4 regions of the Limnohabitans sp. TS-CS-82 genome follow, and region 1 is predicted to be linked to each of the others. Evidence: riboswitches for the same ligand, from Rfam matches in the RefSeq annotation. Region 1 holds a riboswitch; each other region holds the start of a gene.

Region 1 (7,936 bases):
CAAACGGATCCAACGTGGGATTTCTGCGCCACACGCATCAGAGAAGCGCAGCAGTTGAGACGAGCTGCTGATGGGCATGATGCCCGGCACGATAGGAATGTGCACGCCCAACTTGTCGGCATCTTCCACAAAACGGAAATACGCATCGCTGTTATAAAAGTATTGCGTGATGGCCGAGTCCGCGCCCGCCTTCACCTTGGTGGCAAAAGCTTGTAAATCTGCCTCGGCCGATTTGGCTTGTGGGTGAATCTCAGGGTAGGCGGCCACTTCAATGCTGAAGTCATCACCTGTCTCAGCGCGAATGAAGGCCACCAAATCGCTGGCGTATTGAAACTCACCACCCGCGCCGTAGCCGCTGGGCAAATCGCCACGCAAAGCCACCAAACGCTTCACGCCCATGGCTTTGAACTCGGCCAGTTGTTGGCGCACGCTGTCGCGCGTGGCCCCAATGCACGAGAAGTGCGAAGCTGCGGCCATGCCTTCGCTCAAAATCTCTTTCAAGGTTGAGATCGTGCCGGCTTGGGTCGAGCCGCCCGCGCCATAAGTGACTGAACAAAACTGAGGCTTGAGTGGGTACAACGCCTGACGCACCGCGCGCAACTTCTCTGCACCCTCTGGCGTTTTGGGAGGGAAAAATTCAATGCTCAAGCTGTTGTTCGCGTTCATATCTGTCTCACATGTTGGCGCGTCATGCACGACGCGCACCAATCCAAAATTCTTTGTTGCCATCGCCGCCGGCAATGGCGCTGGGCCAATAGCCCAACACATCTAAATTCGATGCTGCACAAGCCTCGCGCAATCGCGCTTCCACTTGCACATAGCTGGCTTCGTCTTTGACCAAGCCGCCTTTGCCAATGTCGCTGGGCTGCAATTCAAATTGCGGCTTGACCAACATCAGCAGCGCCCCACCCTTTTTCAACAAAGGCAGCAACGCGGGTAATACAAGGGTGAGCGAAATGAAAGACAAATCACCCACCACCAAATCAAATCCTAGGGCCACATCGGGTACACGCGCATCATTCACTTCTAACTCACGGGCGTTAACGCGCTCGACACACACCACACGCGCATCGTCGCGCAAACGTGGATGCAACTGGCCATGCCCCACATCCAAACCCACCACTTGCGCAGCGCCTTGCTGCAGCAGGCAATCGGTGAAGCCGCCGGTGCTCTGCCCCACATCGAGGCAACGCAAACCTTGAGCCGTTAGGCCGCTGCTGTGCAGCGCACCTTCTAGCTTCAAACCGCCGCGAGACACATAACGTGCCTCAGCGGTATCTAGCAAACGCACTTCACAAGGCAGTGGCAACTCGTCCCCATTCTTGGTCACGCGTTGCCACGGCTTGGTGCCCAACCGCCACTCCACGCCCGCAGCAATCAGCCGCTGCGCTTGAGAGCGCGAAGCGGCTAAACCACGTTCGAGGAGTAGCTGGTCGGCTCGCATCAATGAAATGCGAGTGCTTAGTAGCGGTAAGTGTTGGCTTTGTAAGGGCCGTTCTTAGACACGCCGATGTAAGCCGCTTGCTCGTCGCTCAACTCGGTCAGCATGGCGCCGACTTTCTTGAGGTGCAAACGCGCCACTTTTTCGTCGAGGTGCTTAGGCAACACATAAACCTTGCCTGCTTCGTATTGGTCTTGCTTGGTGAACAGCTCGATCTGAGCGATCGTTTGGTTTGCAAAGCTAGAGCTCATCACAAAGCTAGGGTGGCCAGTGGCGCAACCCAAGTTCACCAAACGGCCTTTGGCCAACAAGGTGATCTTCTTGCCATCAGGGAAGATGACGTGGTCGACTTGAGGCTTGATCTCGTCCCACTTGCACTTTTCCAATGAAGCCACATCGATTTCGTTGTCGAAGTGACCGATGTTGCAAACGATGGCTTCGTCTTTCATGGCGGCCATGTGCTCGTAGCGGATCACGTTCTTGTTGCCGGTGGCAGACACGAAGATGTCGCACTTGTCAGCGGCATATTCCATGGTGACCACTTTGTAGCCTTCCATGGCAGCTTGCAAGGCGTTGATCGGGTCGATCTCGGTCACCCACACTTGGGCGCTCAAAGCGCGCAAGGCTTGTGCAGAACCTTTACCCACGTCGCCGTAACCGGCCACGCAAGCCACTTTGCCAGCGATCATCACGTCGGTGGCGCGCTTGATGGAGTCCACCAAAGACTCGCGGCAGCCGTACAAGTTGTCAAACTTGCTCTTGGTCACAGAATCGTTCACGTTGATGGCGCGGAACATCAGGGTGCCCTTGGCGGCCATTTCGTTCAGGCGCAACACGCCTGTCGTGGTCTCTTCGGTCACGCCGATGATGTGCGCACCTTTGCGGCTGTACCAAGTAGGGTCTACTGCCAATTTGGCTTTGATGGCGTTGAACAAACAAGTTTCTTCTTCGCTGGTGGGGTTGGCAATCAACGAAGCGTCGGTTTCAGCGCGCTTGCCCAAGTGCATCAACAACGTGGCATCACCGCCGTCGTCCAAGATCATGTTGGGGCCTTCGCCTTCTGTGCCTTTGGCGCCGAATTCAAAAATGCGGTGGGTGTAATCCCAGTACTCAGCCAATGTTTCGCCTTTGGTGGCGAACACAGGAATGCCAGCTTCTGCGATGGCAGCAGCGGCGTGGTCTTGGGTAGAGAAGATGTTGCAAGAGGCCCAACGCACGTCAGCGCCCAAAGACTTCAAGGTTTCGATCAACACAGCCGTTTGGATGGTCATGTGCAAAGAACCAGTCACGCGAGCGCCTTTCAAAGGCTGCGCTTTGGCGAACTCTTCGCGAATGGCCATCAAACCGGGCATTTCGGTTTCGGCGACTTTGATTTCTTTGCGGCCCCAAGCGGCCAAAGACATATCGGCCACGATGTAATCAGCGGCGGCGTTGGTTTTAAGAACAGCGTTCATTTGAGAGACTCCAAAAGTTGGCAGAGCCACTAGCGACGCGCGGTCAGCATCATCTGGGAGTCCGAAGGAATCTTCGAGGAGCTCACCTCACATCGACTAGTGGGTGAGCGCGGTTGGCAGTCCGAGCCTCACCTGTGAATTTGACCCTTGCGGGCCGACAGGCTGCAGCGCTCCTCGGATAGTCATGATTTTAAACGAACTTCTAAAACCCCTGCTTCGCCACGGCCCCAGCGCTATGATTCCCGCCTTGATTTGCCGTTTTTAGGCACTCCCTTTTTATAGTGACCCCATGAGCTCTTTCCTGAACGAAGTGCGCCGCCGCCGCACCTTTGCCATCATTTCTCACCCTGACGCGGGTAAAACCACGCTGACCGAAAAGCTGTTGCTGTTCTCGGGCGCGATTCAAATCGCGGGCGCCGTCAAAGGCCGCAAAGCCAGCCGCCACGCCACGTCGGACTGGATGGAGATTGAAAAGCAACGCGGTATTTCGGTGGCCTCTTCTGTGATGCAGATGCTCTATCGCGACCACGTCATCAACCTGCTCGACACCCCCGGCCACAAAGACTTCTCGGAAGACACCTACCGCGTGCTGACTGCCGTGGACTCGGCACTGATGGTGATTGATGCCGCCAACGGTGTGGAAGCGCAAACCCGCCGCTTGATTGAGGTGTGCCGTCAGCGTGACACGCCCATCATCACGTTTGTGAACAAGATGGACCGCGAAGTGCGCGACCCACTCGACATCCTCGACGAAGTGGAGCGCGAACTCGGCATGCCCTGCGTGCCCATGACATGGCCTGTGGGCCAAGGCAAGTTGTTCGGCGGCATCATCAACTTGCGCACCCAAGCCATGACCGTGTTTGATTCAGGCTCTGAGCGCTTGCCGCAAGACTTTGAAACACACCCACTCACCGAGCAAGCCAAGCTGGCTGAGCGTTTTGGATTGGAATGGGCCGCCGCCATGGAAAGCATGGAACTGGCCACCGGCGCATCGCCCAAGTTCGACAAAGAAGCCTTCTTGGCGGGCAAACAAACCCCCGTGTTCTTTGGCTCGGGCGTGAACAACTTTGGTGTGATGGAAGTGCTTGACGCCTTGGTCGACCTAGCACCATCACCTCGCCCTCGCTTGAGCCATCTTGTTGTGAACAAGCAAGCAGTGGAGAAAACCATCCAACCTGAAGACGAAGGTTTTGCAGGCGTGGTGTTCAAGGTGCAAGCCAACATGGACGCCAACCACCGCGACCGCATTGCCTTTGTGCGCGTGGCCTCAGGCAAGTTCACCCCCGGCATGAAACTCAAGGTGCAGCGCACCGCCAAAGAACTGCGCCCCACCAGCGTGGTGACCTTCATGTCGCAACGCCGCGAAGCGGTGGAAGAAGCGTATGCCGGTGACATCATCGGCTTCACCACCCACGGTGGTGTGCAACTGGGTGACACCATCACGGACGGACCCGCTTTGCAATTCACAGGCTTGCCTTTCTTCGCACCTGAGTTGTTCATGACGGTGATTTTGAAAAACCCATTGCGCACCAAGCAACTGCAACAGGGCTTGGACCAGTTGGGTGAAGAAGGCGCGATTCAGGTGTTCAAGCCCGAAGCAGGCGGCGCGATGCTGCTGGGCGCCGTGGGTCAGTTGCAGTTTGAAGTGGTGCAGCACCGTTTGAAAGCAGAGTATGACTGTGATGTGAAGCTAGAGAGCTGCCAGTACACCGGCGCGCGTTGGATTACTGCGGACACTCCGGCTGAGCTGCGTGAGTTCAACTATGCGTATCCACAGCGCATGGCTTTGGATGCGGCCAACACTTTGGCGTATTTGTGCACGTCACCTTATGACGTGCGGTTGGCGCAGGAACGCTTTCCTAAGATTCATTTCCATCCTTTGCGTGAGCACGCTGGACTTGCGCTTTCTACTGCGGGGTGAAGAGAGGCCCAGTGGCATTGCCCTAGGCTCCTCTTCGCTGCGCTCAGAATGTCGCTACGGGCAACACCACTGAGCCTCTCTTCGCGTTGCACGCATCAGATTCGGGAGCGAAGTGATCCGCACACAAACAAGTGCTGCGGGATAAGCCGTAGCGACATTCTGAGCGAAGCGAAGAGGAGCCTAGGCTTATCCCGCAGCACGCAGCCACGCCAACGAAACAAGGCGAACCCAACACGTAGCGCAACAAAAAATCGTTACGTACGAGCCAACACCGGCTTCAAAGCAACCCCCGTGTGCGTCCCCAACGCCACCACCGCTTCAGGCGTATCAGCCGCCACGATCAAGCCGCCGCCATCACCGCCCTCAGGCCCAAGGTCAATGATCCAGTCGGCTTCGGCAATCACGTCGAGGTCGTGCTCAATCACCACCACACTGTGACCGCCATCTACCAAACGGTGCAGCACACGAATGAGCTTATCCACGTCGGCCATGTGCAGGCCCACCGTTGGCTCATCCAACACATACAGCGTGTGCGGCGCTTTGTTGCCTCGGCGCGTCACGTCGTCACGCACTTTGCTCAGCTCCGTCACCAGCTTGATGCGCTGCGCTTCACCGCCGCTGAGCGTGGGTGACGGCTGACCTAGCGTGAGGTAACCCAAGCCCACATCTTTGAGCAGTTGCAAAGGGTGCGCGATATTGGGCATGGTGGCAAAGAACTCCACCGCTTCGTCCACTTCCATTTGCAACACATCGCCAATACTCTTACCGCGCCAGCTCACCGCCAAGGTTTCGGGGTTGAAGCGTGCGCCGCGACAGGTTTCGCACGGCACTTTCACGTCGGGCAAAAAGCTCATCTCAATCGTGCGCAGGCCTTGGCCTTCGCAGGTATGGCAGCGCCCTTCACCGGTGTTAAAGCTAAAGCGCCCAGCGCCGTAACCGCGTGCTTTGGCCTCGAGTGTTTCCGCAAACAGTTTGCGAATCGTGTCCCAAAAACCAATGTAGGTCGCTGGGCATGAACGCGGCGTTTTGCCAATCGGCGTTTGATCCACTTCCAACACGCGGTCGATGGTTTGGTAGCCGTCGAGCCCTGTGCATCCCAACCAAGCAGGATGCGTACCTTCTTCATCCAACTTGCGCCCCGCCTGTGTAGAACGCTGCGCCACGGCTGCTGCCACGTTGTGCAACAACACGTCGCGTGCAATCGTGGACTTACCCGAGCCAGACACACCCGTCACTGCTACCAAACGTTTGAGCGGAATCGACACACTCACATCGCTCAAGTTATGCAGCGATGCCCCTTCAAGCGACAGCCAATTCAACTCGGCGCCAGCCACTGCACGACGCGCCTGCAACGGATGCCGCATCGCATGCAACAAGTAACGCCCCGTTTGCGACTCCGCTTGATCGGTGATGTCTTTCACCGAGCCCTCGCCCATCAATCGCCCGCCGCGCTTACCTGCGCTAGGCCCAATGTCAATGATGTGGTCCGCTCGGCGAATGGTGTCTTCGTCGTGCTCCACCACCACCAGCGTGTTGCCCTTGTCGCTGAGCAAATGCAGCGCGTTCAACAAAATTTGGTTGTCACGCGCATGCAGGCCAATCGTGGGCTCGTCCAACACATAACAAACGCCTTGCAAATTACTACCGAGTTGCGCAGCCAAGCGAATGCGTTGCGCTTCACCGCCACTGAGCGTGGGCGCACCACGGTCAAGGGTGAGGTAGTTCAAGCCCACTTGCTCTAAGAACTCCAAACGGCTCTTGATTTCTGGCAAGAGGTCGCGGGCTATGTCGGCATCGCGGCCCGTCATTGCCAACTTCTCCACCCACTTGCGAATCTCAGTCACGCTCAAGCGGGCGATGTCGGTGATACCGACGCCCGCAAATTTCACTGCGCGAGCAGTGGCATTCAAACGTGTGCCTTCGCAACTTGGGCAAGCCACGTCCACCAAGTCATCTACATCGGGCTCGGCAAAAGTTTGCTCGCGACCTTTGTCTTTGTCATCGCGCACTGAGTCATCAAGCACTTTGCGCTGGTCTTTGTTGAGCTTCACGCCCGTGCCCACGCAGTCGGGGCACCAGCCGTGTTTGCTGTTGTACGAGAACAAGCGCGGATCTAGCTCGGCATACGAGGTGTCACACACGGGGCAGGCGCGCTTGGTGGAATACACATCCAAGCGGCCAATGCTGTTGGTGTCCGTGCCGGCCTCCATCGCTTCACGCAGTCCGTCCAACTGACTCAGCACATGCACCACGCCTTTGCCATGTTCTAGCGCAGTCGTCAGTGCTTGACGCAATGCCGCTTCACTTTGCGCGGACACCTCAAGGCTTGCCACTGGCAATTCAATGGTGTGCTCTTTGAAACGGTCCAAACGTGGGAAGCCGTTGGTCGGCAAAAAGTGGCCATCCACACGCAAGTGCGTGTAGCCACGCGGACGCGCCCAATCGGCCAGCTCGGTGTAGACACCTTTGCGGTTCATCACCAAAGGGCTCATAAGGCCAATGTGTTGACCCTTGAACTCGCGCATCAGCTGCGCTGCAATGCGCTCGGCAGTTTGCGGCTGCACCGCCGCACCATCGTGCGTGCAATGCTGTGTGCCAAGCTTGACGTACAGCAAGCGCAAGAAGTGCCACACCTCGGTGGTCGTACCCACGGTGGACTTGCGGCCACCACGGCTGAGGCGCTGCTCAATCGCCACCGTAGGCGGAATGCCATACACCGCATCCACCTCGGGGCGACCTGCGGGCTGCACGATGCTGCGCGCATAGGCGTTGAGACTCTCCAAATAACGGCGCTGCCCCTCGTTGAACAAAATGTCAAACGCGAGCGTGGACTTACCTGAACCCGATACGCCCGTGATGACGTTGAACTTGCCGCGTGGAATATTCACGCTCAGGTTTTTGAGGTTGTGCTCTTTGGCGTTGATGATTTGAATCGCGCCATCGGCAATTGAAACACCACGCGCAGCCTTTGCAAACCTTGCCGTGTCTTCAGCAGCCAACAGACCAGCAGAAGCTTTTTCGCCATCAATTTCGTACACCACACCCATTGACGCTGCGTAATCGCGCAGGGCTTTGCCTGTGTGGGAGGTGGGGTGCAAGCGCACGTCTTCTGGTGTGCCT
Region 2 (7,936 bases), on a different contig from region 1:
GGGGGCCGTGTTGGGAACAGTCTACCAAACTCACCCAGGATTTTTTAAAACCCGTTCTCTAAAACCTTTAAATTTGTTATCTGTGTCGCTGGATAACAACTCGCGCACGGGCTAAATACGCATAAGAATCAAAGAGTTATAGGCCTGCTTGTTATCTGTCGAGCCGGTAGAGAGCAGAGCCACAACATGTTTATAGCATCCACAAACTCATTCGCTGCCGGCATTCAGCGTTAGGTAAACGAGAACCCGCATCCATCATGCTTTGCAAGCCTTTGGCGGCTTCTTTAGTTTTGATGGTTTGGTGAGCAACCAATTGATCCAAAAGCCAAAGCGCACCGTGCACTTGAAGGCCATCAGTTTTGGCTTGCTTGCGCAAGCGCCCATCACCTGTGAGCAATGGGTGTTTGGTTTGGTGGGCCAGTTGGTAGCAAGACACATCAGCCAATGAGCTGTTGTTGTGGGCTTGCATCAGGCCAAACAGTGCAGCGGTGGCTGCCGCATCTAAGGTTTCAACGACCAAGCCCCGTGCAAGCAGGTGCTGGGTGTCAAAGTCTTTCAGTTCATCCAATACAAAGTCGGTGCAGCACAGTTTGAAGGGCAGGCTAAACAGCGCATCCAGCAACCCCGCATTGCGAAAGTCAATCCAGATGTTGGTGTCGCTGATGTAGACCTGCTGTGTCATGCGAGTGCGGGCAACCTATCAAGTTTGGGGTCTAGCTCGTCAAGGCTGCACTGCAAAAATTCGGCAGCGCGAGAGGGAGTAAAGAGTTCTTCAGCCAAGCCGCGATAGACCAAAGATTCAAACCGACGTGGGTGTTCGCAGGCCAACATTTCGGGTTCATCTTTGCGCCAACCCTTGCGGCTGAACTCAATCATGGCGCTCATGTAGCCCGAATCAGTTAGAAGCTTGAGGTCTTTGAGGCGGCGCAGCGCTACCTGCATAGACACACCGTAACGGCGTTTGGCGTTGAGCAATTCGGCCATGAAAACGCGTGAGCGTTGGTGGTTGCCAAAGTCTTGCAACACACGGTCTTTGGGGTACAAAAACGCACCTGCAAATCGGTGGCAGCAGTTTTCTTTGTCTTTTTCGTGCATGTTGTCGGGCAGCTTCATCACCCAGTGGCCCAGCTCGTGGGCGGCAGTAAAGCGCATGCGCTCGCCTGGGCGCTCGCAATTAAGCGCAATCAGCACATGCTGGTTGTCATGGGTGGCAGCGCATGCGCCGTCAAAGTCATCGGGGCCATTGAGCAGCGCCACTTTGATGCCGTGCCCTTCTAGCAACTCAGTCAAGTGCGCAATAGCGTCGCCGCCAATTTGCAATTGTTCACGCAGTTGCTGTGCAGCAGCCTCGGCTTGCGCAAAGTCGTGCACCTCTAATGATTGAGGCGGCAACGCCTGAATAGCTGCATCAGTTGCATCAAAGCACCGTTCTAGGGCTTCGTACCGTTCAAGATGGTCGCGCATTTGTTCAGTTACTTGGCTTTGGCGCGACTGAGGCATTTTGGCGAGCTTGCGAAACTCTAAAGGGGCAAGCTCGATGGCGTCAGAACGGAAGAAATACTCGGGCTTAACTTGAAGCGACTTGGCCAACTGCAAGATGCGCGCAGAGTTGGGCATGGCTTTGCCTTGCTCAAACTTGCCTAACGCTTGCTTGCTTATGTCGCCGAGACTCTGCGCGAGGGCCTCCAGACTAAGACCCCGAAGTACTCGCGCACGGCGGATTCGATCGTGAATCATCGTGTGCTCCTTGGTTGACAAAAATTAGATTGTATTTATTTTTGTCAACCAATCAATTGCCAAGGGTTTTTAGAATATCGAGCATTGGCTGGGGGTGGGTTTAGAGACGGTTAAAATCTAACCTTCCCCAAGGAGCGTTGCAGCTTCACCCGTCCTTTCAGGACTCGCGCGTGAAGTCAGGCTTGGGGCCGAATCTTTAGCAACGACGCTCACCTGACAATTTGCACCCAGGTGAGTACCCCATGAATTCCACTGCAGTTCCCCCCATGAAGCTGTCTGGCCTTGAGCCAGTCTCTATTGGCGAGGGCAGTTTGTTCGTCAACGTTGGCGAGCGCACCAACGTCACTGGCTCTAAGGCCTTTGCGCGCATGATTTTGAACGGCGAGTACGAGCAAGCTTTGGCTGTGGCGCGTCAGCAGGTGGAGAACGGCGCACAGGTGATTGACGTCAACATGGACGAAGCCATGTTGGACAGCCAAGCCGCCATGGTGCGCTTCCTTAATTTGATGGCGGGCGAGCCCGACATTGCGCGTGTGCCGGTGATGGTGGACTCATCCAAGTGGTCAGTCATTGAGGCGGGTTTGCGTTGCATTCAAGGCAAAGGCATCGTCAACTCGATCAGCATGAAAGAGGGCTTGGACGAATTCAAGCGTCAAGCCACGCTGGTCAAGCGCTATGGCGCGGCGGCGGTGGTGATGGCGTTTGACGAAAAGGGCCAGGCCGACACATACGCCCGCAAGATTGAAATTTGCGAACGCGCTTACCGCGTGTTGGTCGACGAAGTGGACTTCCCTGCTGAGGACATCATCTTCGATCCCAACATCTTCGCCATTGCCACCGGCATTGAAGAGCACGACAACTACGCGGTGGACTTCATCAACGCGACGCGCTGGATCAAGCAAAACCTGCCCGGCGCAAAAGTGAGCGGCGGCGTGTCTAACGTGTCATTTAGCTTCCGCGGCAACGATCCCGTGCGCGAAGCCATTCACACCGTGTTTCTGTACCACGCCATCCAAGCAGGCATGGATATGGGCATCGTCAACGCGGGCATGGTCGGCGTGTACGACGACCTCGAACCCACGCTGCGCGAGCGTGTGGAAGACGTGGTGTTGAATCGCACACCCCAGTACAAAGAAGGCGAAGCGCACCTGACGCCAGGCGAGCGCCTGATTGAAGTGGCCGAAACCGCCAAGGGCGCAGCCAAAGACGACAGCCAAAAGCTGGCTTGGCGTGGCACGCCCGATGCGCCCGTCACCGTGGCGCATCGCCTGAGCCACGCGTTGGTGCACGGCATCACCGACTTCATCACCGACGACACGGAAGAGGCCTACCGCGACATCTTGGCCAAGGGCGGTCGCCCGCTGCACGTCATCGAAGGTCCGTTGATGGACGGCATGAACGTGGTGGGTGATTTGTTTGGCCAAGGCAAGATGTTTTTGCCGCAGGTGGTCAAGTCAGCCCGCGTGATGAAGCAAGCGGTGGCGCACTTGGTGCCCTACATCGAAGAAGAAAAACGCTTGCAAGCCGAAGCGGGCCAAGACGTCAAAGCCAAGGGCAAGATGGTCATCGCGACGGTCAAGGGCGACGTGCACGACATTGGCAAAAACATCGTCACCGTGGTCTTGCAGTGCAACAACTACGAAGTGGTGAACATGGGCGTGATGGTGCCGTGCCACGAAATTTTGGCCAAGGCCAAAGAAGAGGGCGCAGACATCATCGGCTTGTCGGGCCTCATCACACCGTCGCTGGAAGAAATGCAATACGTGGCCAGTGAGATGGAGAAAGACCCGTATTTCCGCAACCGTCAAATGCCGTTGCTGATTGGTGGCGCGACCTGCAGTCGTGTGCATACCGCCGTGAAGATTGCCCCCAACTACAGCGGCCCCGTGGTCTACGTGCCCGACGCCTCACGCAGCGTGAGCGTGGCGCAAGGTTTGTTGTCAGACCAAGCCGCCAAATACATTGCCGAGCTGAACGCCGACTACGCCAAGGTGCGCGAGCAGCACGCCAACAAGAAGCAAACACCGTTGGTCACGCTGGCCCAAGCACGCGCCAACGCCACACCTGTGAGCTTTGGCAACTACAAACCCGCCAAGCCAAAGTTCATTGGCCGCCGCGTGTTCAAAAACTTTGACCTCGCCGAGCTTGAGAAATACATCGACTGGGCACCGTTCTTCCAGACCTGGGATTTAGCGGGCCCATTCCCTGCCATCTTGGAAGACGCCGTCGTGGGGGTGGAAGCCAAGAAGGTGTATGCCGATGGTCAAGCGATGCTGAAAAAAATCATCGCCAACCGCTGGCTCACCGCCAACGCCGTCGTGGGCTTGTACCCCGCACAGCGCGTGGGTGACGACATTGTTTTGTACGCCGACGAAACCCGCCAACAAACAGTGATGACATGGCACGGCTTGCGCCAACAAACCGAAAAGCCCTCCCGTGATGAGGTGCGCAACCCCAACCGTTGCTTGGCCGACTTTGTGGCCGACCAAACCCAAGCCGCCGACTACGTGGGCCTCTTTGCCGTGACCGCAGGCCTAGGCGCAGAGAAGCAAGAAAAGCGTTTCATAGCCGCGCACGACGACTATTCAGCCATTTTGTTCAAAGCCTTGGCCGACCGCTTGGCCGAAGCCTTTGCCGAGTGCATGCACCACCGCGTGCGCACCGACCTGTGGGGCTACGCGGCAGACGAGGCGTTGAGCAATGAAGACCTGATCAAAGAAAAATACCAAGGCATTCGCCCCGCGCCCGGCTACCCTGCGTGCCCCGACCACAGCGCCAAACAAGACATGTTCCGCGTCTTGCAATGCGAAGACATCGATATGGGCTTGACCAGCAGCTTGGCCATGACGCCCGCTGCCAGCGTGAGCGGTTTTTACTTGGCCCACCCCGATGCCAAATACTTCAACGTGGGCCGCATTGGCGACGACCAAGTGCAAGACTTGGCGCAACGCCAAGGCGTGGCGGTGAAAGACTTAGAGCGCTTGCTGGCGCCTAATTTGTAATCAGTCACCAGCGCAAGAGCCAGCGTCCGAGCAAGGCGCCCATGGCGGGCATGAAGGCCATGCCCAGCATGTAGCCCAAGGTCTCAAAGGGCCCGGATGTCACGCTGGCATGCAGCGAGTACAGCAGCGCAGACAAGGCCCCCGCCATGAACCCTGCGCTGGCGCCTGCCCAAGCGGGGCGCGTGGGTGCCATGTCGCGCAAGGTCCACAGCAGCGCAGCCAGCCAAGGCACAGCCAGCGCTGAAATGCTGGCGCTGGCACGCAATACGGCTTGCCACGCTTGGGCGACGCCTGCCCAGCCGTGATCTACCCCAGCCAACATCCACGGCGAAGCTTGGGCCAGCAGGTCTTGTTCTTCGGGGCTGCCGGGCGCGAAGGGTGAAATTGTTACGGCCAACAAGCCGGTCAGCGATGCGCCCGCACTCCATGCCATAGGTCCCGCCGATTCGCCCGGCCGCGCCAAATGCAACACCATGGACCATGCGCTGGCGCACAGCCACAGCATCAGTCCTAGCTTGACCCAAAACACCGGCGTGTCCAACAGCGACACGATGCGCAAATCAATGCCCCAGAAACCCACCAACAACGCGACGCTGACCAAACTTGCCAGCAACAGCGCGTGGGTAAACATCAAATGAATGCGAACAGGCGCGACGGATTGGCTGTCTGCCACCAGTTGGGCAATGAGATCGTCGGTTTTCAAAATACCCCCCCGTAGAGTTTGGCCAACGCTTTCAAGCCGCGGTGAATGTTGACTTTGACGGCCGATTCGGACTGCCCGGTGAGCAGCGCCGCTTCGGCCACCGAATGACCTTCGAGCTTGGTGTGCTCAATCGGGAGGCGTTGTTTGTCTGGCAATCGGCTCAGCATGTGCGTCAAATGGGCTTTGGACGCATCGGCGTCGTCGGTGCTGGCCATCCAGAGTTGGTCGTGCCAGTCGTCAATCGAGTCGTTTTTGTCGTCATGTCGTGCTTGGGCGCGCAGGTGGTCGATCAGCTTGTAGCGGGCGATGGCGTAAATCCATGCCGTCAAAGGTTGTTTGGGATCGTAAGTATGACGCTTTTGATGTATTGATAACAATATTTCTTGTACTAAATCTTCCACATCATTGGGTTTGTCCCGTAATCGACGCCGTAGAAACAAGCGTAGGTGCCCGCTCAAGCGCGTCAGGACGGCTTGGTAGCTTGGCGCATCGCCTGCCAGCGCAACCATCCAAGCGGCGTGCAGGTCCGCTTCGACGGTTTGGAGTCGCGCATTCATAATTGTTTAGTATTAGGGGTTTGAATTACAAAGATTGTGATTTGCGTTCTCTTTCGTAACGAAAGAGGCCTTTGCGTCGAATTTAGTCACTCAGGCCCATTTATCGGCTACCCCTTGCTACAAAACGAGCTATGAACAATCACAGAATCACAGGCGCAGGCTTGGCATTAAAGCCTACGCCGATCGCCATCAACACCGTTGACACAACTTGGCAGGCCGATTTGGCCTTGCCAGCGCCGGATCAACTTCAATTTGTCGAGATTGCCGCAGAGCAATGGCTCGGCTTGGGTGGCATTTGGGGGCAGCGTTTGCACGACGCCACCGAGCGTTGGCCCAGTGTGTGTTTAAGTCGCAGCCTCTCTTTAGGTGGCCCGGGACGTTTGGACATGCGTGTGGTCAAACAACTTAGTGCGTTCATGCATGAACACCACATGACCATGCTCTCCGAAGCCTTGAGTTGGAGCGATGACGACACCCCATTGTTCACCTGTTTGCCCATCCCAGCCACGCCGGCGGCGTTGCAATGGACGGCCGATCGCATCACACAAGTACAAGACGCCTTGGGTCTGCCCGTGGGCATTCGCAACGTGTCTCACCATGCGGTGCCGCCCATGTCGGCCATGAATGAGGCGGAGTTCATTCACGAATTGGTGAATAAAACGGGTTGCAACGTGCATTTGGACATCACAGCTTTGGCAGAAAACAGCCATCGCTTTGGGTTTGATGCATCGGCGTTCTTAACAGCCTTGCCCATGAAGCGTGTGAATTACGTGTGCTTGGGCGGTTCAGACAGCACATCCGCCGACGCGTCCTTGAACCAAGTGGCATGGCGATTGTTGCCCACGGTTTTGTCGCATGTACACCCCGCTGTGCCTGTGTGTGTGGACGATTTGGCGCAACTCAAGCGTTGGTCTGACGCTGCGGTGAAGACACCGACAAAGGCCTTGGTATGTTGAACGATTTCCGTGAATTTCAGTTCACCTTAGCCCGTCACCTGCGCGATCCTCATACGGCGCCTTTGCCGTCGGGCGTCTCCTCTGAACAAGCTGCGGCGTATGAACGCGCCATGTTCAAAAACTTGTGCGACGTGCTGAACCCCGCTTTTCCTTTGACCCGTGCGCTGTTGGGCGACTGGGCGTGGCGCGCCACGGTGCGTTACTTTTTGCGCGATGCGCCAGCGCAAACCCCGTGGCCCCGCATCGTGCTGCGCGAGTTTGCGCGTTACCTGCGCGAAAGCCCTGTGACGCGTGACTTACCCGCTTGGCTCAACGATGTGTCGCATTTCGAGTGGCTCAAAGGCGCCGTGGCAACTTCTGCTTTGGTCTTGCCGCAAGCGGGCGTGGACGTGGATGTCACCGCTGATTTGATGACACACGTCGTGGTGATGAACCCGACTTATGTGGAGGTGTCTTACGAGTGGCCCGTGGACATCATCGACTTGGAGCATCGCCCCGACGAGATGCAAACCACTTACGTCTCCGTGCTGCGTGACGTGGACGGCGCGGTTCAAGTGGTGCCTAGCAACGTGTTTCGCGCACAGCTGCTGGCCTTGTTCAATGAGGGGATGACCGGCAGCCAAGCGTTCAAAGCCATGGCTGTCTGGTTGCAACACCCGAACCCCGAAGACCTCTTGAGCTACGGCCCCGATTTGCTGGCGCAGTACCAACGCGAAGGCGTGATCTTGGGCGGGAAGATGGGGGCCTGATCAGGCCTTCAAGCACTCGCTCATTTTGGCCTTGCGTTCATCGCCTTTGAGGCCTTTGGCTTCGGCGTTGCAGGTTTTCATTTTGGATTGCTGAGTGCCCCGTTTGTCGGCATCCTCGGGCGTGGCTTTGGCGCTGAGGCACTCTTTCATGAAGGCCTTGCGCTCGTCGCCTTTTTTGCCTTCGGCTTGTTGGTTGCACTGGCTCATTTTGTTTTTGCGCGGCGCTTTCTCT
Region 3 (7,936 bases), 220 kb from region 1:
GGCTTCGGCCAAACGGTCGGCCAAGGCTTTGAACAAAATGGCGGAGTAGTCGTCGTGCGCTTCGATGAAACGCTTTTCTTGCTTTTCTGCGCCTAGGCCTGCGGTCACCGCAAACAATCCCACGTAGTCAGCGGCTTGGGTTTGGTCGGCCACAAAGTCGGCCAAGCAGCGGTTGGGGTTGCGCACATCATCGCGGGTGGGCTTTTCGGTTTGTTGGCGCAAGCCGTGCCATGTCATCACCTGTTGTTGGCGGGTTTCGTCGGCGTACAAAACAATGTCGTCACCCACGCGCTGCGCGGGGTACAAGCCCACCACCGCGTTGGCTGTGAGCCAGCGGTTGGCGATGATTTTTTTCAACATCGCTTGGCCGTCGGCATACACCTTCTTGGCTTCCACCCCCACGACGGCGTCTTCCAAGATGGCAGGGAATGGGCCCGCCAAATCCCAAGTTTGGAAGAAAGGCGCCCAGTCGATGTATTTCTCAAGCTCGGCGAGGTCGAAGTTTTTAAACACGCGACGGCCAATGAACTTGGGCTTGGCGGGTTTGTATTTCTCAAAGCTCACAGGCGTGGCATTGGCACGCGCTTGCGCCAAGGTGACCAGCGGCGTTTGCTTTTTGTTGGCGTGTTGCTCGCGCACATTGGCGTAGTCGGCGTTCAGCTCGGCAATGTATTTAGCGGCTTGGTCTGACAACAATCCTTGCGCCACGCTCACGCTGCGTGAGGCATCGGGCACGTACACCACAGGGCCGCTGTAGTTGGGGGCAATTTTCACGGCGGTGTGCACGCGGCTGCAGGTGGCGCCGCCAATCAGCAACGGCGTTTGGCGGTCACGGAAATACGGGTCTTTTTCCATCTCGCTGGCCACGTATTGCATTTCTTCTAGCGACGGGGTGATGAGGCCCGACAAGCCAATGATGTCTGCATTTTCTTCTTTGGCCTTGGCCAAAATTTCATGGCACGGCACCATCACGCCCATGTTCACCACTTCGTAGTTGTTGCACTGCAAGACCACGGTGACGATGTTTTTGCCAATGTCGTGCACGTCGCCCTTGACCGTGGCGATGACCATCTTGCCCTTGGCTTTGACGTCTTCTCCGGCGGCTTCTTGCGCCAGTTTTTCGGCTTCGATGTAGGGCAGCAAATGCGCCACGGCTTGCTTCATCACGCGGGCGCTTTTAACCACCTGCGGCAAGAACATCTTGCCTTGGCCAAACAAATCACCCACCACGTTCATGCCGTCCATCAACGGACCTTCAATCACGTGCAGCGGGCGGCCGCCTTTAGCCAAAATTTCGCGGTAGGCCTCTTCGGTGTCGTCGTTGATGAAGTCGGTGATGCCGTGCACCAGCGCGTGGCTCAGGCGGTGTGCCACCGTCACGGGCGCATCAGCAGTGCCGCGCCACGCCAATTTCTGGCTGTCGTCTTTGGCCGCGCCTTTGGCAGTTTCGGCCACTTCAATCAGGCGCTCACCTGGGGTCAGGTGCGCTTCGCCTTCTTTGTATTTGGGAATTCGGTTGAGCACCACGTCTTCCACGCGCTCGCGCAGAACGGGCTCGAGGTCGTCATACACGCCCACCATGCCCGCGTTGACGATGCCCATGTCCATGCCTGCTTTGATGGCGTGGTACAGAAACACGGTGTGAATGGCTTCGCGCACGGGGTCGTTGCCGCGGAATGAAAAGCTCACGTTCGACACGCCGCCGCTCACCTTTGCGCCGGGCAGGTTCTGTTTGATCCAACGCGTGGCTTCGATGAAGTCCACCGCGTAGTTGTCGTGCTCTTCAATGCCGGTGGCAATGGCGAAGATGTTGGGGTCGAAGATGATGTCTTCGGGTGGGAAGCCCACTTCGTCGACCAACACGCGGTAAGCGCGTTCGCAAATTTCAATCTTGCGTGCGTAGGTGTCGGCTTGGCCTTTCTCGTCAAACGCCATCACCACCGCAGCCGCGCCGTAGCGCTTGACCAAGGTGGCTTGACGCTTGAACTCGTCCAAGCCTTCTTTCATGCTGATCGAATTCACGATGCCCTTGCCTTGAATACAACGCAAGCCCGCTTCGATGACCGACCACTTGGACGAGTCCACCATCACCGGTACGCGCGCAATGTCGGGCTCGCCTGCCATCAGGTTGAGGAAACGCACCATGGCGGCTTGGCTGTCCAACATGGCTTCGTCCATGTTGACGTCAATCACCTGTGCGCCGTTTTCCACTTGCTGACGCGCCACGACCAAGGCTTGCTCGTACTCACCGTTCAAAATCATGCGCGCAAAGGCTTTGGAGCCAGTGACGTTGGTGCGCTCGCCAACGTTGACGAACAAACTGCCCTCGCCAATAGACACTGGCTCAAGGCCAGACAGCTTCATGGGGGGAACTGCAGTGGAATTCATGGGGGTACTCACCTGGGGGCTATCAATACAGGTGAGCGTCGTTGCAAAAGATTCGGCCCCAAGCCTGACTTCACGCGCGAGTCCTAGAGGACGGGTGAAGCTGCAACGCTCCTTGGGGATGGCTGTATTTTAACCGCTCACGCAGCAGGCGCTGGACCGAAGATTTTTTTGAAAACCTTGTGTTTTGCTTCTTGCCAAGTCTTGGTTGTATCACCATTGGCTTCAAGTGCTTCGTAAATGTCTCGAACCAACGCATCGTCTACAACCTTAGCCGTCTTGAGCTTGGCTAACAGCTCGTATCCGTGCCAAACCTTGATGTCTTTAAAGTCTTTGGCCAGCTCGTGCATGCCCAAATCATCTGTCACCACAACAGCAGGCCTGACCTGCCCAAACGCTAACAACCAACAATCGGCATAGCCTGGCGGTGATCGGCCAAACGACGTGAACCTGCTCACATCCATTTGCACCCAGCCCATCAGCACACTTCGCGCGGCCTCAATCTGAGCCTTTTCATCTTTGGTCAATCGCACCTGTTTGGCCAAACGCTCCTCGGCAAACTCTGGGCCATCAAACCACGGGTTTTTAAACTTGAGGTGCGCGCTGCGGTGCACCTCGTCCTCGGTCACTTTGTGAATGGCCAGCAAATATGGCACCTGCCCGAATTCAAGACCCACAAAAGGCCGCACTCGCTTGGCGAGTCGTAAATATGTGTTGGTATCGAGCAGTACCAGGGTTGTCAACGGCTCAACTCTCCATGCAGTGCTATCGCGTCTTGCATGGGTATGTCCATCACCTGCTGGATATAGCCGGGCCCTGTTTGCTTGCTTTTAATCATGCGTTGCAGCGATTCAAAGAACGAGCTTCTAAACACGTTCTTCACTGCTGCCACATAAGCACTGGGCTCGGCGGGTATGGGTGCAAACAATGATTCGCTCACAGTGCCGCCACGCTGCATGGAGCGTATCGCGTGAATTTGTGCATCTGTGTGTTTTAGCAACGTGAGCCCTTGCGATTTGGCGTAGCGATTGACTTCGGAAAACACACTGTAGAGAGAAATGCCATACGCCTGTGCTTGCGCCTCTAACAGTTTTTTCTCGGCTGTCTTGTTACCCGTGCTGGCCTCTTCATACGTTTTTTGCGCCACGGCTTTAGGGAACAGCAAAGCACCTGCAAACGCATCGGCAAAATCTTCACCCTCGTTCTTGCCTGCAAGCTCTGGCGTGTACACGTGCGCCAGTTCGTGCGCCATCCAAAACTTGAAGTCTTCTTGGTGTGTGTCTAAGTTGAGGAAGATGAAGGTCACCCGTTCTTGCGGCAGCAAGATGTGCAGCGCATTTTTGTGGTTTTGCTTTTGTCCCCACAACACTGGAGCCACAACTGCGCCGTTGTTGTCAAACTCACTCAGCAAATCTTTGTATGAAATTGCGGCTTGCTCGCCCAAGCCCAAACGATGGCGCACTTGGCTAGCCAATGTTTGTAGCTGCTCGTAATCGGTGCTGGGCTGTTGTAGCTGCAAGCGCAGTACGGGCAGCTCTGGCAAAAAAGGCACCAGTGCTTTTAGCAACTCGCCCATCACCATGGCTTTGCTGATGTGGCCATCGGTTGTTTTGGTACCTGCTTTTTTACGAAACGCCACCACTGGCTGGCCTGCGGCTTCGAGCTTGACCAAATCTGCAAATCCCATTTGCAAAGTGGTTGCGAGCTTGAGCAGTTTGTCGGGGCGCGGAAAGTCTGAACCCCTGAGCCAGTTGGTGACTGACTGCGCTGTCACGCCAAGGGCAGTGGCCAAATCTTTTTGCTTCCAGCCCCGTCGTTGCAACGCTTGCTTGATGTTTTCGCTGTGGATAACTTTTTGCATAGGGGCTGGATTATGCATCAAGCAGTCAAAAAATCAACTTTAATCAACTTTATGCGACTATTAGGGCTGGCCAAACAACTTACCTTGCCCTTCAGATTGCCGTTTCCCAAAGCGATGTCGTTTGCCTTGGGGAGTCTCTTGCCCAGGTCCACCATCTGATTTCGACAGCACTGTAGTTACTGAATAGCCTGTAATAACAGCTTCACCAATTTCATCCACTTTGCGGTGAATATTCAGTACGCACTCAATAGTGCTCCCGTGCTGAAAGCTCACTTTTCCTGTCAAAACATCCGACTTGAATACTTCATCCCCCATAGCAAAGGTGATGCGTTCGCCGAGGTACGCGCCCTTCCATTGGTAATTGCCTTCTTTCAATACCGGCGCAATGATTTCTAGCTGTGCAGGGTCAACCACCTCCACGGGCAACTTGTCTGTCAGCAGCACAAACTTCGGAAATGCGCTCCTTTCAACCCGGTGTTCGATTAAGGGATGATCTGCGCCATCGGGTATTTCGCCCAAACTCATGGCAGTGACCTTGTCATATCCCAAAAGTTGCCGATAAAAATTGGACCGACGAGTCATTACTTTCACATCGCCATCTATCAAACTCGCGGCATCACCAGCAGTGCCATTTTTGATATCACCATTACCAATTTCGTGCTTTAGCTTTTGTATGGACAGCCTTTTTTCTTCAATGGTCAGCTTCTGAACTTCTTTGTTCAAAGCATCCATTTCCGAATCAGACACGGGAACTCTTGAAAACACCAATGCGATGACCGCAACTATCAGAGACAACTGATTTCCGTTATTTCCGAGGACGCGCCAAACCTCCCGCAGCCCACCCTCACGAAGTGCGGCAGACTCCAGCTCAACATTCACACCGAAAAGCTGCGCAATTTGTGCAAATGCTGCCAGTGCTTCAGACTCACATTTGTTACGCACCAATGCATTCATTGCATGAGATTCGTCACGCAAAAAATAATGCAATTCGAGCCTTGCCATTGCCATTGTCTTCTCCCTTTTTCTTATCTTTGAGTGTGGTTTTATGAAGCCATCAAAGTGTTGGTTAGCTGAATCTGCGCAATCTGGACAGATTCAAGACGTTCGCGCAGATCGGCGCAAAGGCCTCGGAGTTCGTTGACGCGGGTGACGATGCGAGATTGTTCTTTCAACGGCGGCAATGGAAAGACGCAATGCTTCAGCTCAGTCATATTGATAGATGCGAGGTTCGTCGTTTGCTTGGCAGATGCAGCGAAGTAGCTTCTTGCAACGTCGGAGTTCAAATAAAGCTCCGCCCACTCTGGGCACCATTCGGCAGTGAGCCCTCTGGCTTTGAAAACATGGTTTTGATGCAAGCAAGTTGATAGTTCATCGCGCCAAATTGCAGTGCGACCAACCTTGTCCCAATCACCCCCTTCTGTGATCAACAAATCACCTGCGCAGACTTGAAAGCGTGGCAGCTCCGCCTCGTCAATCAAAACGTCCTTCATTAACTGCAGGTTTAAAAACCATCGCTGCACATTCGCAACGCGCAAATACGGAAACAACAGCGGCTTTGAAAGAGGAGTCTTTCTACCCAAAGTCACACCACTGGAGATCTGTGCCAAATCTCCAAACCTTGCAAGCTCCCACCCGTACGGCAACTCAAACGGTTTTTCTTGGTCGGTGATGGGTGGCAGGGGTTTGTCGCGTTTGATCTTGCCTTGGGCGATGAGGTGGTCTTTTTCGGTGCGGATTTTTTGCAGGAGGACGCTGGCGGGTTCGTCGGTGGGGTCTTGGGGGACGAGGAGGCCGCGCACTGCGAGTTGGAGGATGGTTTGTTCGAGGGCGTCTACGGCTTCGGGGCGGTCGAGCAGCAGGTCGAAGTGGGTGGCGATGCGTTGCCAGTTATCCGCCAGTTCCTCGGGCGTTTCGCTTTGGGTGAGCGTGCCCAGCAGGGTGCCCACGAGTTGGGCGTGTTGTTGCGTTTCGAGCTGGCCGCTGACTTCGAGTGCGTCGCAAAGTTGCATCAGTTCTTCGACGCGGGTGACGATGCGGGATTGTTCGGCCAGCGGAGGAATCGCAATTACAGGCTCTGTGATGTCCCCTAGCTTCAAATATGGAATCGCGGAACCACGATTATTTTTAGTGATGATGCTAATGTTTTGGCTTAGCAAAAAATAAAGATACTGCAGGTCCCAAAGTATGGGCTCAATGACGTATGTCCGCTGATACGCATCAAATTTCCCTTCATACCTTTTTAAGTTGAAGTCACCATTGCCGGCCAAAAGCACTGCTTTGCAATCGAAAGAATATGAATCGATTTCTAATGGAGTTACCGAACAAGTAAAAAAAGGGTATCGGCCACCTTGAACAGCTGCGTTCGCATCTAATTTTCCAGTGCTAACGTTAACGACAGTTCCAAGGCGCGCTAGGGTCCAACTATTCGGTATGTGCGCTGTGCTTTCGCTTTCAAGGATTTCAGCCCACGGCTTGTCCCGTTTGATCTTGCCTTCCGCAATCAGTCGGTCTTTCTCAGTCCTGATCTTCTTGAGCAGTTCACTCGCCGGTTCATCGCTCGGTTCTTGCGGCACCAGCTTGCCTTGCACGGCCAGCGTCAAGATGAGTTCGCGCAGGCGGGTCACGCCGCCGGGGGCTTGGGCGATCAAGTCGAAGTGCCGCACCAGCGGCGGCTGCAAATTCACCAAGTATTTGGCGCTGGGCTCTTGCACCGTCAGCACTGCGCTCACGCTGGGGCTCCCAGCGATTGGGCGAGGATGCTTTTGAGTTGGTCGCGCAGGCTTTGCGCCTCAGTTTGCAGGCGGGCGTAGTCAGCCAGTAGTTGCTCGGGGTCGTGGTTCACCACTTCGGCGGCGTGGGGGTTCTTTTGGTCGAGGTTGTAGTTGGCGGCTTTGATCTGGTCGATGCTCACCTTCCATGCACGTTCGTTTTCCACACGGGCGGCAAAACCATCGGCCTCTGTGCCCCACCAGGCTTTTTCGGCGTCGAATTCTTCGATGCGGATGGGCTTGGTTTTGTTGTAGTTCTTCACGCCCGTTGGGTAGGGGTGCTCGTAGTACCAAACGTGTTCAGTGGGCTTGCCCTTGGTGAAGAACAGCAGGTTGGTTTTGATGCCGGTGTAGGGCGCAAACACGCCATTGGGCAGGCGCACGATGGTGTGCAGATTGCATTCGGCCAGCAGTTGTTCTTTGATGCGGGTCTTGACGCCTTCGCCAAACAGCGTGCCGTCGGGCAGCACCAGTGCGGCGCGGCCATTGGTTTTGAGGATGTGTTTGATGAGCACCAAAAACAAATCTGCCGTTTCTTTGGTGCGCACATCGGCCGGAAAGCCTTGTTCGATGCCCGGCTCTTCAATGCCGCCAAAGGGCGGGTTGGTCAAGATCACGTCTACCCGGTCGGCTGGGGTGTAGTCGCGCAGCGGACGGCTCAGGGTGTTGTCGTGGCGGACAAGGCTGGGCACTTCGATGCCGTGCAGCATGAGGTTGGTCACGCACAGCATGTGGGGCATTTGTTTTTTCTCAACGCCCAAGATGCTGTTTTGCAACGTGGCTTCTTCGTCGGTGTTGTGCACTTGTTTGCGCAGGTGTTCGATGGCGCAGACCAAAAATCCGCCTGTGCCGGTGGCCGGGTCCATCACGCGCTCGCCCAGCTGGGGGTTGACCATGTCCACCATGAACTGCGTCACGGCGC
Region 4 (7,936 bases), on a different contig from region 1:
GGTCGCGGTACAGCATTTGCATGACCGACGAGGCCACCGAGATGCCGCGTTGCTTCTCAATCTCCATCCAGTCCGAGGTGGCGTGGCGGCTGGCTTTGCGGCCTTTCACAGCACCGGCAATTTGAATCGCACCCGAGAACAGCAACAGCTTTTCGGTCAGCGTGGTTTTACCCGCGTCAGGGTGAGAAATGATGGCAAAGGTGCGGCGACGGCGCACTTCGTTCAGAAAGGAGCTCATGGGGCGGTGCGTGTAAGCACGTCATGTCAAAGGGCAGAATCATAGCGCTCGGGGCTGCGCGCTTTGAGGTTGGGCATGCGTCAAGATGGCTTGCACCAAGATGTCGCGGTCAAAGGGCTTGGGCAGGACTTCGCGAAAACCGAGGGCCATGCATTCTTTGACGGCATCTTCCGCCACATTGGCGGTGAGGGCGATGACGGGCACGTCGCGGTAAGGGTGGTCCAGATCGTCACGAATGCGGCGAACGACTTCGGTGCCCGAAATGTCCGGCATGATCAAGTCCATCAGCACGAGGTCGTAGCGGTGTTCGCGCATTTTGTTCAAGGCATCGCTGCCGTTGATCGCGTGCTCGATGAGGGCGTTGGGCAAGCCGCGTTTGATGCTGGCGGTTGCGACCAATCGGTTGGTGACGTGGTCGTCGACCACCAAAATGTCGAGTTCAATCGGGTTGGCGCTGCTGGGGTCTGTGGGGCGACGTGCCATGGGCGGCTCGGCCACGTCGATGGGCAGTTTGACGGTAAAGGCACTGCCCATACCGAGCGTGCTTTCCACGCTGACGCTGCCTTTGTGGCTTTGCACCAAGCTGCGTGTGATGGCCAGCCCCAACCCGTTGCCATGCAAGGCGTTGCCCGCTTTCAAGTCGTTGTCGCTGATCTTGAGTTGCACAAAGGGTTTGAAGATGTTTTCGAGGGCCGACTCAGGCATGCCTGTGCCCGTGTCTTCAACGCGTATCGTGATGTTGCCGTGTTTGGGCGTGTTCGGCATCGCTTCAAAACGGATGTGCATACGCACTTGGCCTTGAGAGGTGAATTTCAAAGCATTGCCGAGCAGGTTCAAGATGATTTGAGCCATTCGATGCGCATCGACCAGCGCCCATTCGGGGACGTTGGGGTCAATGTCTAGCGGATATGCCACACCCAGTTGATCCGCCCGTGGTGACAGGGTTTGGTGGGTGCTGCTCAGCATCTCGCGCAGATTGACGGGCTGCAAGTTCAGCACCAATTTGCCTTGCTGGATTTGCGAAAAGTCCAACAAATCGTTGATCACCGTGACCAAATGTGCGGCTGAGTTGCGCGCACCTTTGACGTATTGATCTGCCGGTTCGGGCAGGTTCGCGTCGGAAGACAGCAGCCCCAAGTAACCCATGACGGCATTCAAAGGGGTTCGCATTTCGTGGCTCACCATCGCTAAAAATTGGTCTTTGTGCGCGCTGGCCACTTTGAGGTTTTTAGACAGGCTTTCGAGCCGTGTATTGGTTTGACGCAGGCGGCGCAGGTGCTGCTCGTTGGCCGTGTCATAAATTTGCACCAAGGCCAGTTGGGCCAGCAGCATGAGTATGAACATGCCCGCCGCAAACGACAGGGATTGCCAGGCGTTGTCGGCAAGCGGAGCGCCGTCGCCCAACGATTGCAATACAAATGGGTGTTCAAGTTGAGGCAGCATGCCTCGGGTTTGCAAAATATACAGACCCATCACGCTGGCCATAGACGCCAGCATGGCCAACAGGCCACCAACGCGTGAGCCCATGAACAAAGGCAGCAGGGGAATGATGGCCAACCACGTCAACACGGGGGAGGCGACGCCTCCCGTGATGGATGCATTGAAGAGCACCAGCGTCATGAGCGTGATTTGATAGATCACGCCGCCCCACTTCACGCCGCCACCATAGCGCCACACCAGCATGCCGACGAGCACGCAAGCCGCAGCCAAGGCGCAAGAGCTGGCGCTCGTCGTATGGCCAAGCCAATACAACCACGGGGTGAGACCCAGCAAGCCAGCCATGGCGGACACAGAAAACCAGACAAAGTACACGTTCGCACTTTGACGTAGGTGCGAGGCGAGTTGCCGTTTGATAAAAATGTGGATGTGGCGATGAACGTTCATGCCCAATGTTAAACCTTTAGATTTAATTTCAAGGGGCGTGTGCATCGCGGGTTAAAATAATGCCCATCCGAGGAGCGCTGCAGCCTGTACCCGTCATTTCTGAGGGTTCACAGGTGAGGCTCGGACACACAGGTCGATTCGCTGCTTTTTGCGGCATTGGGCCTCACGTTTCCAACCGCGCTCACCCACTGTCAACGTGAGGTGAGTCCTGCGGAAATTTCGGTTTCGGACTCCCACGCTTACCGCGCGTTGCCAGTGGCTTTGCCCACCTTTGGAGTCTCACCAATGAACGCTGTTCTCAAAACCAACCCCGCCACCGATTACATCGTGGCCGACATGTCGCTGGCCGCTTGGGGCCGCAAAGAAATCAAAATCGCCGAAACCGAAATGCCCGGTTTGATGGCCATCCGCGAAGAGTTCGCCAAAGCGCAACCTTTGAAGGGCGCTCGCGTGACCGGCTCTTTGCACATGACCATCCAAACGGCTGTGTTGATCGAAACCTTGAAGTCTTTGGGCGCTGACGTGCGTTGGGCTTCTTGCAACATCTTCTCCACCCAAGACCATGCTGCTGCTGCCATCGCAGAAGCGGGCACGCCCGTGTTCGCCACCAAAGGCGAAACCTTGGCCGAGTACTGGGACTACACCCACCGCATTTTTGAATTCGGTGCAGCAGGCACCCAAGGCGAAGGCCCCAACATGATCTTGGACGATGGCGGCGATGCCACGTTGTTGATGCACTTGGGCAAGCGCGCTGAAACCGACGCTTCGTTGATCGCCAACCCCACCAGCGAAGAAGAAACTTGTTTGTTCAACGCCATCAAAGCCAAATTGGCTGTTGACCCCACTTGGTACAGCCGCAAAGGTGCGCACATCATCGGCGTGACCGAAGAGACCACCACCGGCGTGTTGCGCTTGAACGAAATGGCCGCCAAAGGCAGTTTGATGTTCCGCGCCATCAACGTGAACGACTCTGTCACCAAGAGCAAGTTTGACAACCTGTACGGCTGCCGCGAATCGTTGGTGGACTCCATCAAGCGCGCGACGGACGTGATGATCGCTGGCAAAGTGGCGTGCGTGGCCGGTTACGGCGACGTGGGCAAGGGCTCTGCCCAAGCCTTGCGCGCTTTGAGCGCCCAAGTGTGGGTGACCGAGATCGACCCGATCAACGCCCTGCAAGCTGCAATGGAAGGCTACAAAGTGGTCACCATGGAATACGCTGCTGACAAGTGCGACATTTTCGTGTCGGCCACCGGTAACAAAAACGTGATCCGCTACGAGCACATGGCCGCCATGAAAGACGAAGCCATCGTTTGCAACATCGGTCACTTCGACAACGAGATCGACGTCGCTTCGCTCGAAAAGCTGCAGTGGGACGAGATCAAGCCGCAAGTCGACCACGTCATCTTCCCTGATGGCAAAAAGATCACCCTGCTGGCCAAAGGCCGCCTGGTGAACCTGGGTTGCGCCACCGGCCACCCCAGCTTTGTGATGAGCTCCAGCTTTGCGAACCAAACGATCGCTCAGATCGAGTTGTTCACCAAGCAAGACCAATACGAAGCAGGCAAGGTGTATGTGTTGCCTAAGCACCTCGACGAAAAAGTGGCGCGTTTGCACCTCAAGAAAGTTGGCGCAATGTTGACGGAACTGAGCGACGAGCAAGCCGCCTACATCGGCGTGTCTAAGAACGGCCCTTATAAAGCCAACACCTACCGCTACTAAGCCCTTTGGCTTTTGTCCATGCGCGCAGACCAACTTCTCGTCGACCGTGGCTTGGCCGCTTCGCGCTCACAAGCGCAGCGGCTCATTGCCTCGGGCGTCGAGTGGCGCTTGGGCACCAAGCCGTGGCAACGCGTGACCAAAAACGGTGACGAGTTGCCATTGCCCAGCGAGCTGCGCTTGCTGGACAACGCAGAGGCGCGCTATGTGTCTCGCGGCGGTTTGAAGCTGGAAGGTGCGCTGCTCAGCAGTGGCCTGACCGTCCAAGGTTTGCGTTGCCTCGATGTGGGGCAAAGCACAGGTGGCTTTACTGACTGCTTGTTGCAGCAAGGCGCTGCGCAAGTTGTGGGGCTCGATGTGGGGCACGGCCAATTGCATCCGCGTTTGCGTGACGATGCGCGTGTGGTGTGTGTGGAGCGTATCAACGCCCGCGAGCTAGAAGCGGACGATGTGCGCGTGCCTGATGCGCGTGATGGTTTTGATTTGGTTGTGGGTGATTTGTCTTTCATCTCGCTCACCCTTGTATTACCCGCGTTGTTGCCTTTGTTGAAACAGGGCGGCGCGCTGCTGATGTTGGTGAAGCCGCAATTTGAATTGCAGCCCAGCGACATTGGCAAAGGTGGCTTGGTCAAAGACCCCGCCAGCTATGTGCAGGTGGAGGCGCGATTGCGTGAAGCCTGTGCGAGTTTGAATTTAGAGGTGTTGGGCTATTGGCCCAGCGCCATTGCCGGTGGTGATGGCAACCAAGAGTTTTGGATCGGTGCCCGTCGCGCCTGACGCGCCAAGAAGAGAGATAGAGATGATCGTCAACAACAGTTTGAGCATTGAGTTTTTTCCACCCAAAACGCCAGAGGGGGCCGACAAGTTGCGCACTGTGCGCCAAGCGCTGTACCCCCTCAAGCCCCAGTTTTGCTCGGTCACCTACGGTGCGGGCGGATCGACGCAGGCCGGTACGCTTTTGACCTTGAAAGAAATCTTGAGCGAAGGCATGGCGGCGGCCTCGCACTTCTCGTGCATTGGCGCCACGCGCGACAGCGTGCGTCAGCAGTTGGCTGAATTCAAAGCCATGGGCGTGAAGCGCTTGGTGGCTTTGCGTGGTGATTTGCCCAGCGGCTATGGCGCGGGCGGTGAGTTTCAATACGCCAGCGATTTGGTGGCCTTCATCCGCGCTGAGACGGGCGACGATTTCGGCATCGAAGTCGCGGCCTACCCCGAGATTCATCCACAAGCCAAATCGGCAGAAACCGACTTGCAAGCCTTTGCGACCAAGGTCAAGGCCGGCGCGGACTCGGCCATCACGCAATACTTTTACAACAGTGATGCGTATTTCCGTTTCGTGGACGATGTGCAAAAACTCGGCGTTGAGATTCCCATCGTGCCGGGCATCATGCCCATTACCAGTTCGTCGCAACTGTTGCGTTTCTCCGATGCCTGTGGCGCAGAGATTCCACGTTGGATTCGCTTGCGTTTGCAAGGCTACGGTGACGACATGGCCTCCATCAAAGCCTTTGGTTTAGAGGTAGTGACCGACTTGTGCGATCAGCTGCGCAGCGCTGGCGCACCGGGTTTGCATTTCTACAGCATGAACCAAAGCGCAGCGACCTTGTCCATTTGTGAAAACCTAGGTTTGATCGCTTAGGCTGCGTTTGTTTGACCTGGGTCAAATGCCGCAGCGTGCGGCTTTGATGCGCATCAATGGCGGCAGATCTTTCTTGATTTGAAATAGATCTCACGGGAATAGCCCGGAGTCTAAGAAAGAAAAATCATGAAAAAAATAATCATCGCCGCCGCTGTTGGCATGTTGGTCGCCGGTCAAGTCGCCGCACAAGAATCGCCTTGGTTGGTGCGTGTGCGTGCCGCTCATTTGGACATGGCCAACAAAGGCGCCACCAATCCTGACCTCGCTTTGAGTGTCAACGACAAGACCATTCCTGAATTAGACGTGAGCTATTTCTTCAACAAAAACGTGGCTGCTGAGTTGGTTTTGGCGGTGCCACAAAAGCAAGTCGTGTCTGCGGGCGGTGCTGCGATTGGTATCTTTAACCACTTGCCCCCCACCTTGACCTTGCAATACCACTTCACCGATTTGAAGGGTTACAAGCCTTACGTGGGCGCAGGTTTGAACTACACAAAGATCACCAACGTGAACTTGACGACTGGCCATACCTTGGACAACGACACTTGGGGCACGGCGTTCCAAGCGGGCGTGGACATTCCATTGACCAAGCAAATTTCTTTTAACTTGGATGTGAAAAAAGTGCACATCAAAACCAATGTGTATGCCAGCAATGGTGCCAATGGTGGCGTCTTGAAACTCGACCCCGTGATCGTGGGTGTGGGCGTGGGCTACCGCTTCTAAGCACCTCACGAAGTATCAAGGCTTTCACAAAAATGCCCTGCAATGCAGGGCATTTTTCATGGGCGATCAACGCGATAACTTAGCGCTCATCAAAACTCACCACCACGCTGGCCGTGGTCGGGCGTGCTTGGCAACTCAGCACAAAGCCTTGTTCCATTTCCCACGGTTCGAGGGTGAAGTTTTTGCTCATCTCCACCTTGCCTTCCATCACCTTGGCGCGACAGGTGCAGCACACGCCACCTTTGCAGGAATAGGGCAAGTCCAAGCCGTGGTTGAGGGCCACGTCCAGCACATGGTCGTCGGGGCCCATGGTCATGTCGTAAGGTTTGCCATCTAAGACGATGCGCAGTTGGATCGCATTTTTTGACGGGTCTGTTTGCGTGGTGCTGCTCTTGCGGGGCGCTGTCGGTGTGCTGGAGGTGAAGCGCTCTGAATGCACGCGTTTGGCAGACACGCCCGCATCAATCAGCGCGGCTTCGGTGGCTTCGATCATGGCTTCGGGGCCACACACAAACACTTCGTCCATACTTTTCACGGGCAGCAATGCCGTGATGATGGCGCGTACTTTGCCGCCATCAATGCGCCCTTCCAGCAAGGGCACTTCTTGGGCTTGGCGCGACAAGATATGGATCAAGGTCAAGCGGTCGGGGTAGCGGTCTTTCAGGTCCTGCAGCGCCTCGTTGAACATCACGCTGGCCATGTGCCGGTTGCCATAGACCAAGGTGAATTTCGATTCAGCTTGACTTTCCAGCGTGCTGGCCATGATCGACAAGATGGGCGTGATGCCCGAGCCCGCGGCAAAGCCCACGCGATGCAAAGCGCGCGCACGTTGCACGCCAAAGCGGCCTTGTGGCGGCATGACTTGCAGGGTGTCGCCCGCTTTGAGTTGTGTGGTGGCCCAGTTAGAGAACAGGCCGCCGTCGACCGCGCGGATTCCCACTTGCAACACGCCATCGCGTGTCAGCGTTTGTGGGGTGGAGCAGATGGAATAGCTGCGGCGTACATCTTGACCCTCGATGGTGGCGCGCAGGGTCAAAAACTGACCGGGTTCAAACGCGAACGTGCTTTGCAAATCCGCAGGGATGTGAAAGCTGAGCGCCACGGCGTTGGCGGCTTCGGCGTCGACGTGCGACACGGTGAGGGTATGGAATTGAGGGGCTGCAGACATGGGGCTGGCCTGTTCAAAAATTAGTAGGGTTTGAAGTAGTCAAACGGCTCCATGCATGACAAGCACTTGTAAAGCGCTTTGCAGGCGGTGGAGCCAAAGTGAGAGGTCTCGGTGGTGTCGTGCGAACCGCAATGGGGGCAAGGCACCACGTCAAGTGTGTGGCGACGTGCCGCAAATTGCATCACGGTGGAGGTCGCGTCGGTGTCGCTGCGCACGCCACAGCGTGCCGGTGGCGCGATGCCATACGCGCGCAGTTTGTCGCGTGCGGCTTGGTTCATCCAGTCGGTGGTCCATGCAGGCGCCAGTTGGGTTTGCACACGGGCGTTCACGCCCAGCGTGGCTAAGGTGGCGCGCACGTCGTCTTCAATTTGGCCCATGGCGGGGCAGCCGCTGTAGGTCGGGGTGATGACCACAGTCCAGCTGCCATCGCTTTGACACACCACGTCACGCAAGATGCCCATGTCACGCAGGGTGACGACCGGAATTTCTGGGTCGCTCAAAGTGTCGAGCGCCGCCCAAATGCGAGCCAGTAACGCGGCCTGATCGGGGGGCGTCGGTGCGGTTGGCACAA

Evidence for each region. Region 1 has a riboswitch for S-adenosylhomocysteine ahead of ahcY (adenosylhomocysteinase). Riboswitches for the same ligand answer to the same signal wherever they lie in the genome.
Region 2: it holds a riboswitch for S-adenosylhomocysteine, as region 1 does, so the genes downstream of both, metH (methionine synthase) here and ahcY (adenosylhomocysteinase) in region 1, are expected to answer to the same signal.
Region 3: it holds a riboswitch for S-adenosylhomocysteine, as region 1 does, so the genes downstream of both, metH (methionine synthase) here and ahcY (adenosylhomocysteinase) in region 1, are expected to answer to the same signal.
Region 4: it holds a riboswitch for S-adenosylhomocysteine, as region 1 does, so the genes downstream of both, ahcY (adenosylhomocysteinase) here and ahcY (adenosylhomocysteinase) in region 1, are expected to answer to the same signal.

Annotation. Positions count from the first base shown of each region.
Region 1 is NZ_PTQX01000001.1:891,933-899,868, forward strand. It holds gene metF (methylenetetrahydrofolate reductase [NAD(P)H]) at 1-666, opposite strand, end outside; gene C5F52_RS04355 (TlyA family RNA methyltransferase) at 689-1,444, opposite strand; gene ahcY (adenosylhomocysteinase) at 1,462-2,895, opposite strand; S-adenosyl-L-homocysteine riboswitch at 2,994-3,077, opposite strand; gene C5F52_RS04365 (peptide chain release factor 3) at 3,185-4,816, shown strand; gene C5F52_RS04370 (excinuclease ABC subunit UvrA) at 5,071-7,936, opposite strand, start outside.
Region 2 is NZ_PTQX01000003.1:4,011-11,946, reverse strand. It holds gene C5F52_RS08220 (nucleotide-binding protein) at 191-682, opposite strand; gene C5F52_RS08215 (helix-turn-helix domain-containing protein) at 679-1,737, opposite strand; S-adenosyl-L-homocysteine riboswitch at 1,861-1,955, shown strand; gene metH (methionine synthase) at 2,004-4,739, shown strand; gene C5F52_RS08205 (NrsF family protein) at 4,744-5,442, opposite strand; gene C5F52_RS08200 (sigma-70 family RNA polymerase sigma factor) at 5,439-5,999, opposite strand; gene C5F52_RS08195 (DUF692 family multinuclear iron-containing protein) at 6,131-6,955, shown strand; gene C5F52_RS08190 (DUF2063 domain-containing protein) at 6,949-7,704, shown strand; gene C5F52_RS08185 (PsiF family protein) at 7,705-7,936, opposite strand, start outside.
Region 3 is NZ_PTQX01000001.1:670,964-678,899, forward strand. It holds gene metH (methionine synthase) at 1-2,364, opposite strand, end outside; S-adenosyl-L-homocysteine riboswitch at 2,415-2,508, opposite strand; gene C5F52_RS03335 (hypothetical protein) at 2,526-3,128, opposite strand; gene C5F52_RS03340 (XRE family transcriptional regulator) at 3,125-4,246, opposite strand; gene C5F52_RS03345 (hypothetical protein) at 4,307-5,254, opposite strand; gene C5F52_RS03350 (restriction endonuclease subunit S) at 5,290-6,975, opposite strand; gene C5F52_RS03355 (class I SAM-dependent DNA methyltransferase) at 6,972-7,936, opposite strand, start outside.
Region 4 is NZ_PTQX01000008.1:201,971-209,906, reverse strand. It holds gene C5F52_RS16970 (peptide chain release factor 3) at 1-238, opposite strand, end outside; gene C5F52_RS16965 (ATP-binding protein) at 278-2,122, opposite strand; S-adenosyl-L-homocysteine riboswitch at 2,186-2,312, shown strand; gene ahcY (adenosylhomocysteinase) at 2,408-3,841, shown strand; gene C5F52_RS16955 (TlyA family RNA methyltransferase) at 3,860-4,615, shown strand; gene metF (methylenetetrahydrofolate reductase [NAD(P)H]) at 4,638-5,477, shown strand; gene C5F52_RS16945 (OmpW family protein) at 5,604-6,197, shown strand; gene paaE (1,2-phenylacetyl-CoA epoxidase subunit PaaE) at 6,277-7,365, opposite strand; gene paaD (1,2-phenylacetyl-CoA epoxidase subunit PaaD) at 7,386-7,936, opposite strand, start outside.